2 regions of the Paenibacillus sp. FSL R5-0407 genome follow, and region 2 is predicted to be linked to the other one. Evidence: riboswitches for the same ligand, from Rfam matches in the RefSeq annotation. Region 2 holds a riboswitch; the other holds the start of a gene.
The links. A riboswitch is a leader RNA that binds a small molecule or an ion and turns the genes downstream of it on or off. The one in region 2 is predicted to bind thiamine pyrophosphate.
Positions count from the first base shown of each region.

Region 1: linked by a shared signal. The riboswitch ahead of NYE70_RS24055 (ABC transporter substrate-binding protein) and the one ahead of tenA (thiaminase II) in region 2 are both predicted to bind thiamine pyrophosphate.

Region 1 is NZ_JBBPAX010000002.1:1,084,366-1,088,986, forward strand. It holds gene NYE70_RS24035 (sensor histidine kinase) at 1-174, shown strand, start outside; gene NYE70_RS24040 (response regulator) at 207-869, shown strand; gene NYE70_RS24045 (cold-shock protein) at 976-1,185, opposite strand; gene NYE70_RS24050 (cold-shock protein) at 1,315-1,515, opposite strand; TPP riboswitch at 1,746-1,856, shown strand; gene NYE70_RS24055 (ABC transporter substrate-binding protein) at 2,038-3,048, shown strand; gene NYE70_RS24060 (thiamine-binding protein) at 3,119-3,412, shown strand; gene NYE70_RS24065 (ABC transporter permease) at 3,409-4,179, shown strand; gene NYE70_RS24070 (ABC transporter ATP-binding protein) at 4,197-4,621, shown strand, end outside.
Region 2 is NZ_JBBPAX010000002.1:511,878-516,498, forward strand. It holds gene thiD (bifunctional hydroxymethylpyrimidine kinase/phosphomethylpyrimidine kinase) at 1-203, opposite strand, end outside; gene thiM (hydroxyethylthiazole kinase) at 200-1,042, opposite strand; gene tenA (thiaminase II) at 1,108-1,794, opposite strand; TPP riboswitch at 1,909-2,015, opposite strand; gene NYE70_RS21535 (hypothetical protein) at 2,089-2,436, opposite strand; gene NYE70_RS21540 (HAMP domain-containing sensor histidine kinase) at 2,513-3,778, opposite strand; gene NYE70_RS21545 (DUF2804 domain-containing protein) at 3,877-4,621, opposite strand, start outside.

The DNA of each region.
Region 1 (4,621 bases), 570 kb from region 2:
GTTAGCAATGACGGCGCCCTGCCGGAGACGATGCCATCTGAGACGAAAGGCCTCGGGCTGACAGGTATGAAAGAGCGTTGCGCTTTGGCGGGCGGTCAGTTGGATATCTCTCTGAGCCCGTTCTTTACGATAACAACAAGACTGCCGGTTGTGCGGCATGAAGAGATAATATAATTCTCAATGGGGAGATCGGAGTGAAACGCCTTATGACGACAACGAATCTGACGGTTTTTATTGTGGACGACGACCCTTTCATCCGGGAGAGCCTGACCTTGTTGATCGGTCTGGATCCTGAAATCGAGGTGGCCGGTTCGGCCTCCAACGGAGCTGAGGCTGCTGAGATCATCGGGCGCGGGCCTTATCCGGATGTGGTGCTGATGGATATCCGCATGCCCGTCTGCGACGGGGTTGAAGGAACGAAGAAGATCAAAGCGTTGTCTGACGGCATTTCGGTACTGATACTGACGACCTTTGACGATGATGAATTTATTATTGAAGCGTTGCGGAATGGGGCCAGCGGATATTTACTCAAAAACATCCCTCCCGACCGGATCATTCAAGGTATCAAAACGGTACATAGCGGAAGCATGCTCATTCACCCGGATGTGGCGCGGAAATTGACGGGACTGTTGCGCCCCGCTCCTCCAGCTCCATCCGATGACAAGCTGACCGAGGCGGGATTAACGACTGCGGAGCAAAATGTGGTTAGGCTGATTGCCGACGGCATGTCCAACAAGGAGATCGCCGGACAGTTGTTTTTAAGCGAGGGAACGGTCAAAAATTACGTCACCGATATTCTCGGCAAGCTCGGCGTCCGCGACCGGACGCAACTGGCCATCCTGTACTGGAAAACCAAGAGCGGGTCTTGATATTAGCGCTTAAAATTACATAAGAGTTCTATAAATTCAAAAAAGCTGCCCCCCTGTATTCCCCGGAGGCAGCTTTATTATGATTCATAGGCAAATCCGGACCGGTTTAACGGTCCACTTTCATGGAGTTGGTGTTGATAAGTTGCGGAAGCATCTTCGTTCCCTTCACCATTTCAGAGGAACACAGCGGACATACCGGAACATAGTCAAACGCAAAGTTATCCCTCATCCATCCGTTGCAATCCTCGCTCATGCAAGACCATACCGGCGTGTTCTCTTCAGGAATTTCTTCAATCGTTTTTTTACGGTAGTTCATGATTACCTCCTATAAAGTTCTTTTGCCCAAGCACCTCTATGAGTAACTAACCCCGGAAACCATCAACCGTATGCTTAAAAAAAACAAAAACTGCCCTTAACGCACGCGTTAAGAGCAGTTATGCCTGCATTACAGTTTTACGACGTTCTCGGCTTGCGGTCCGCGGTTGCCTTGAACAACGTTAAATTGTACACGTTGGCCTTCATCAAGCGTTTTGAAGCCTTCGCCTGTGATAGCGCTGAAATGAACGAATACGTCATTTCCGCCTTCAACTTCGATAAAGCCGAAGCCTTTCTCAGCGTTGAACCATTTTACTGTTCCTGTTTCCATGAAAGATTACCTCCTGTTTAAAGATTAACATGATCCTTTTTTACATAAAAAAATTCACATATTGAAAAAAGTTCATTTTAAAAATTGACACTCTTTTCAATATCTGAATATCACTTCTTAAAACTTCAATTGTTTTCATTATACTCTGCCGGAATGTAAAAAGCAAATCAAAACCAAGTTTGCTGGACAGAAAGTTGATGCCGGACTATAATGACTAGTGTAATCCGCAGTTTATAGTTCAGGGGAGCTGGAAATTGGCCGGCTGAGATTGTGTCCTCAAGACACTGACCCTTTAACCTGATCTGGGTAATGCCAGCGTAGGAAGAATGTTTAGCATGGAGCTTGTTTTTTCGTAGCCATGAACCTACGCGTCCCGATCCGGGGCGCTTTTTTTGTATCCGGATCCCAGAGGACGCTGCCGCCAACAGAGTGTTTTCAGGAATGCATTGAACGAGAAACTGCGGAAATTCCACATCCGAAAAGGAGAGAATTTCTGTGAAGCAAACAAAATGGACGCTGCTGATGCTGTGCGGACTTCTGATCGCGGCCTTGACGGCCTGCGGCCAAAGCGACGGCAAGGCAAACAAAGCGGCCGGAAACGAAGCAGCCTCATCCGGCAAGGAACCATCCAAATCCATGCAGGACGTTAAGATCGTCCTCGACTGGAGTCCCAACACGAACCACACCGGTCTTTATGTAGCCAAAGAACAGGGCTTTTATGAAGAAGAAGGACTGAACGTCGATATTCTCTTGCCAGGATCCGGCGGCGCAGACGCCATGGTAGCTTCCGGCGAAGTTCCCTTCGGCATCAGCTACCAGGAGGGCGTGACCCAGGGCCGCACTCAAGGCGTTCCGCTCGTTTCGATCGCCGCAGTCATTCAGCATAATACCTCGGGCTTTGCGGCTCCGGTAGACCGGGGCATCAAAACTCCTAAAGATTATGAAGGCAAAACCTATGGCGGCTGGGGCTCCCCTGTCGAGGAAGCGATCTTGAAATCGATTATGGACCAGACCGGGGCCGATGTCGGCAAAGTAAAATTCGTCAATATGGGCGAAGCCGATTATTTTACGGCGGTAAAACGGGATATCGATTTTGCCTGGATCTTTTATGCGTGGACGGGAATTGAAGCCGAATTGCGCGGCGAGCCGCTGGACATGCAATATGTTAAGGATTATACGGATAAACTGGATTATTATACCCCGGTTATCGTAACGAATGAAAAAACGGCCGCAAACGACCCTGAGCTGGTGAAGGCCTTTATGCGGGCTACTTCCAAGGGCTATGAGTACGCGATCGAGCATCCGGAGGAAGCCGCAGACATTCTGCTTAAGGCGGTTCCGGATTTGGACAAGGAACTGGTCCTGGCAAGCCAAAAATGGCTCAGCCCGAAATACCAGGATGACGCGGCCCGTTGGGGAGAACAGAAACGCGAAGTATGGCAGAACTACTCCGATTGGATGCATGAGCGGGGCTTGATCGAGAAAGAACTGGATACCGACAAGGCTTTTACCAACGAATTTCTGCCTGAGTAATATAAGAGGTTACTTTGAACTCGCACTATAAATGCCCTATTTTAAATAAAAGTCTGGAGGATGAACAATTATGCCAAACGCACTTCTCAGCATTCAAATCATTCCTAAAACACCGAACGGTGAAGACGTAATCCCTTATGTCGACCGCGCTATCGAGGTTATTCAAGCATCCGGCGTCAAGTATCAGGTCAATCCGCTGGAAACGACAATGGAAGGCGATCTGGAAGAACTTCTGGCCATCGTCAAGCAAATGAATGAAGCGGTAACGGAATTCGGCAGCAAGGGGATCATCTCGCAAATTAAAATCTCTTACAATCCGCAAGGCGTCAGCATGGACAAGCTGACCGAGAAATATCGTCCATGAAGCTCCGCCGACTCTGGAACAGCATATGGCCGCCCTTAGTGGCGGTCATCTTGCTTTTGGCCGTTTGGCAGGCGGCAACCTCCATTTTTCAAATTGAAAAATGGATCCTCCCCAGCCCCTCCGATATCGTCAGGGAGGCCACGGGCGGCGCGGCCGGCCTCTGGAAGCATACGATGGCTACGCTGCGGCTTATGCTGGTAGGCTTCGCCATCGGTACCGGAACCGGGCTTCTGGTAGCTTTTTCGCTTCATTATATTCCGTCCCTGAAATCGTCGCTTTATCCGTTGATCATCCTTAGTCAGAATATACCTACGATCGCGCTCGCTCCTCTGCTCATGATCTGGTTCGGATTCGGCATTCTTCCGAAGATTATCGTGATCACCCTGGTCTGCTTTTTTCCAGTGGCCGTCGCGGCCATGGACGGGCTGACCCGTACCGACCGCGTCATGCTGGATTATATGAGAATGGCGGGCGCGTCCAAAGGCCAGATATTCCGTAAACTTGAGGTGCCCCATGCTCTCCCTTCCATCCTATCCGGCGTCAAAATTGCAGCCACATACAGTGTCATGGGGGCGGTAATCGCCGAATGGATCGGAGCGGACAAAGGCATCGGATATTACATGATGCTGCAGAAGTCCTCTTTTCGCACGGACAAAATATTCGTGGCCATCACCATCATAGTAACCATCAGCCTTGCCATGTTTGCGCTGATCGCCCTGTTGGAAAAATGGCTGGTCCGTTATAAACCTCTCAAGGACGACAAATAAAAAGGGGGCTTTCGCCAATGATGAATACCGAAAAATCCGCCTCCGTCTCGGGTACCGATATCGCTGCGCTAGAGATTCAGGGAATCAGCCTTGCTTTTCGTAAACGGCGCCAGCAGTTGCCGGTGCTGAACGACATTTCTCTGACCGTACCCGCTGGAAAATTCGTTTCTATCATCGGTCCCTCCGGCTGCGGAAAGAGCACTCTATTCCATGTGATCGGGGGCCTGCTGGAGCCGGACCAAGGGGTCGTGCGCATGGGCGGGCGGGAAGTAACGGGTCAGCGCGGGCTTATCAGCTATGTACCGCAAAAACCGGCCCTGTTCCCTTGGCGGAATACGCTGGACAATGTACTGCTCGCCCGGGAAATTTCGGGTGACGCCAACGAAGCGGCCCGTGCGGAAGCCCGGGAGTGGCTGGTACGGGCTGGTCTCGGCGGCTTCGA
Region 2 (4,621 bases):
CGGATCTGCTCCGCTGCCGCTGAGGCCGGCAGCGGGTAGACCCCGCTGACACCGAGCGTGTTCTGCACGGTGACCGCCGTGATGGCCGACATGCCGTAAACGTTCAGTTCCTGAAACGTTTTGAGGTCGGCCTGAATCCCGGCTCCGCCGCCGCTGTCCGATCCGGCGACTGTCAGCGCCTTGGCTAGGCCGTGGCGGGTCACACCAGGCCCCCGGCCGTCGCCGCCTGGATTTCCCGGACGGAGGCGTAGCCCTTCAGCGAATGCGGATGCAGCTTCGCGAGCTCATCCAGGAAGGCGGTCTGGAAGCTGCCAGGCCCGAAGGCGGCCGTTCGCTCGGCGGCGCGAGCAGCCGCCGTGCCATAGAAGGCCAGACCGGCCGTCCCGGCGAGCAGCAAGTCCTCCTCGACCGCCGAAAAAGCGCCCAACACCGACGTCAACAGGCATCCCGTGCCGGTTACCTGCGTCATCAGCGCGTCGCCGCCGCTGATCACCCGGCACAGCTTCCCGTCGGTGATCACATCCTCCCGCCCGGTGATGGCTACGACCGTTCCCAACTCCTGGGCGGCCCGGACCGCCAGAATGGCGTTGTCATAGCTTCCGCTGTCACCGGCGTCCACGCCTTTGATCTCGCGGGTCTCGCCGATGAGATGCGCAATCTCGGCCGCATTTCCCCGCACCAGCGAAACCCGCACCTCACGCATGATCCGCAGCGAGGATTCCGTCCGGAATCTCGTTGCCCCGGCCCCGACCGGATCAAGCAGCACGGGAACGCCGTTCTCGTTGGCGGAACGCCCGGCGATGATCATCGCCTCCACAAGGTCGCTATTCAGCGTTCCGATATTCAGCACCACCGCGCCCGCGACTTTCGCCATGTCGGCGACCTCTTCCGGTGCGTAAGCCATAACGGGAGAGGCTCCCAGCGCGTAAAGCCCGTTGGCCGTAAAATTGGTCACGACTACATTGGTCATGTTATGAACGAGCGGTTTCGTCTTTTGCAATTTGGCAAGAAGTGAGGACAGTTCTCTTTCCAGCATACTCATATTGTTCAATCAACCTTTCTTTATGAAATAGATAGATTTGAAAAAGAAAATAAAGTCTGTCCGGCTCACAGCACCGCCGCCCGCATCGGAACGGGCCATTCTTCCTGCTTATAAGCCATGTCCCAGAACAGGTACTCCAGTTGGCAGCTATGAAGAAAATGCTCCTTCATGCGCTCCCGCTCCGCCGCGCCGGCCTCTTCCGCCCATAAATCCACCTGTTTGCGCAGCTTCACCGTGGTATCACCCGCGAGCCCCCCGTAAAACTGAATCCAGTCATAGAAGGGATGAGACGGCTCTGGCCGGACTTCCTCGATCAGCCTTTGGCCGATTTCCAGGTATGTCCAAGGGCATGGCAGCAGCGCCGCCAGCATTTCGCCAAGACTTCCTTCATGGGCAACCGTCAGCATATGCTTGATGTAGTGGTGTGCAGAAGGAGCAAGCGGATAGCCCTGCATTTGCTCATATGTCACCCCCGCAGCGGTGCAGAAATTTTGATGCGGATGAACCTCGCTGTGCAAAATAAAGCCAATCTGCTCATTAAACATTTCAATATCTTCCCGCCGTGTGCATTTCGAAATCGCGATCCCGTAAATTCGCATATACGCATTCAAATATTCATAATCCTGTTTGACATAATGGATCAGTTGCTCCCTTTCCAGCTTTCCTTCCGCAATTCCGCGGACAAAAGGATGCTCATAGATCGCGTCGAACAGACCATCCGCCTCCCGGCGTACCTCCTCGGTAAAGTTCACCAACGCCCACCTCCGGTAAATAGTTTGAGAATAGGAATCCGCATACCAAAAAAGCCGCCCCGGAAACGGAGCGGCTTCATCTGCAATATCATACGGAACATAGGTATCGCCTTTGAAGGGCCGGCTCCACTTCCCTACGCTAGTACGAACTAGATCAGGTTCAAAGGGTCCAAGAATTCGTCTCTTGTCTCAGCCGTTTAACGGCTCCCCTAGTGGATTTCCTATTCTATTGATACATACTGTACCCCAGGCTTACAAGATTTGTCAAACAAATCGCAATGGAAGACTTTTTAATTACTTCTTATCCACCTGCAGCAGGGTAACGTTCTTGATCGCATAAGTGTCTTTGATCTTCTCTTCCGAAATGACCTTTAATTTGACCAAGCTCGCGATTTTACCGGAATCCGGCTTGGACAGCATTCGCCAAAGCTCGAGGTCGGGCAGGGCTTCGTACAACCGGTTCTCATCGTATTCCCTCCGGTTTTGCAGGACGAGTATTACCTTATGGCTTTCGAGATCCAGACCGGTCGTATCCTGATCCCGGCAGTAATCCAGAATGGCTTGGCGAAGCTCCCCCAATTCCCGGTCCAGCTCTTTCTGCTGCTGTTTTACCTCATAATAACGTTCCACGATCTTGTCCAAAAATTCTCACGCTCCTTTATATCCCATGGATATGCCGAAGCGTGCGATTTTAGGCCAGCCGGCCGCTAAACCTTATTCACTTGGCTTCCGCCCGTTCATGCAAGGGCAAGGTGATCGTAAACCGGGTCCCTCCCCGGTGGACGCTCTTCAAGGATACTGTTCCCCCAATTGCCTGAATCGCCTGATAGGAGAACGTAAGGCCAAGCCCCGTCCCTCTGGCCTTGGTGGAGAAAAAAACGGAGCCCAACTTCTCGATTTGGTCCTTCGTCATCCCGATCCCATTGTCTTCTATCGTCAACACGGCTTCTCCGCCAACTGCCCCCAGTTCCAGGGTCACCCTTCCCTCCGTGGAGTCGTAGCAGGCTTCAATCGCGTTCTTGATCATATTCATAAGTATCTGTTTGATTTTCTCGGGATTGGCCAGAATCCATATCCGGCCTTCCGGGATCTGCCCTTCCAGCGCGACATTGTTCATATTCGCATAAGGGCGCATCACTTCCACCGTTATTTTCAACAGGTTCGACAGATCGGTCGATTCTTGATGATCCGTCAAGGGCTTTGAGATGGAAAGATACTCCGAGAGTATATATTCGGTACGTTCCATTTCGCTTACGCAAATATCTATGTAACGATTGACTTTATCCCGTTCCCGCGAGGATTCGCGAATCAGCTTGAGGAACCCCTTTACCGCAGTGAGCGGGTTGCGTACCTCATGAACCAGCGATGCGGCTACCTGGCTAATCACCAAGACTTTTTCATTTTGCGCGTATTCGATAAACAGCTCCTTATCCTTCACTGCCTTTTGAAACAACGAAATCAGCAGCCAATTGCCGATAAAGTTCTGGACCGGAACAACAAATATATGAAACAACAGATTATTTTCGATAGGATCCGGATTGTACAAATAGACGAACAGGAGCGGTACGAAGAAGAAAATGAAGCCCGCCAATAATACGACGGGCACTTTTTGCCTGGCAGCCAGGTACATCCGACGTAAAGCCAAGGATAGGGGAAAGATGATCAACATGATCACCATCGCAATTCCCATCCCGTCGCCGCCCAAGTACAAACGGTACAGTACAAATTCCAGCAACAGAATGAGACCTGCAGGCAAGCCGCCGAAAATGAGTCCGAAGAAGAGAAACACATACCTTATGTCATAATAGTACCCGGTCACCGCGCTTGCCCCGAAGGTCATGGAGAAGAACAAGCAGATCGCAGTAGTAATTATAATGAATTTCCGCGAGTAATTCCGGGGCGAATCCCGGTAATAAACATTGAACATCAGAAAGGGCATAAGGGCAAAAAATAACTGGAGTATTATTTCCTTTACAATGGTCATCCGCAGTCACCCTTCATTTCCAGGACATTAAATTTAGTTGTATAATAATTCTATCCTACTATCTTTAAACCCTTTAATTCCAGGCTTAACCAAGCCAATCACCAATTATTTACCGCATGTTCGATAAACGCTACCATCTCCTTAATTTCCAGGACCCGCCCATCGTCCAGCACGGCTTTTCCCGTAAAGGTGCCAAACAACTGATGGCATTTGTTGTCCACGAACAGCAGCTTCGTTGCCGTCTGCTGGTCATAAAGCGGCGTGAACTCCATTTCGAATCTTCCGTCATCGCTCGTAATCCTTTTCTTGGACATATAACCCCCGGCCGGCAAATCATAGATGACCCGGCCCAGCTTATGGGCCTTGCCGTCATAAAACAGCATATTTTCACTAGCTGCCGAGGTGTTGCCGAAGCCGTGACCGATATTGAAGCCAAAGCGTTTCCCGTCCACATAGCAGCTGCCGTTTCCCCAAAACCATTCGTGACGGAACGGCCATACCCCTCTGCCCCAATCCAGCAGCCCAAAGGAAGAATCCGGCTCAAAACGATACTCCTTACCGTCAACCTTTACAGAGCCTGTAGCAGGCATGCAATTAATCTTATGGTTGTAATAAAAACAGGAGCGATGCTCGTCAAAAGGCGTGGCGATGACCAACGACGTTTTGTCGGGCTGGGACAGGGCGACGTCGACCTCCATCCTCGGCAGGTTCCCGCCGCCGCCGGCCCGGCAAATTAGTCTTCTTCCGCCTTCGTACACCTGGAATTGCATGAATATATCTTTCCGGCTGTAGGTCAGATCCCCTTCTTCGGCGGATAGCGGCATACGCAAACGGTTAAACGGC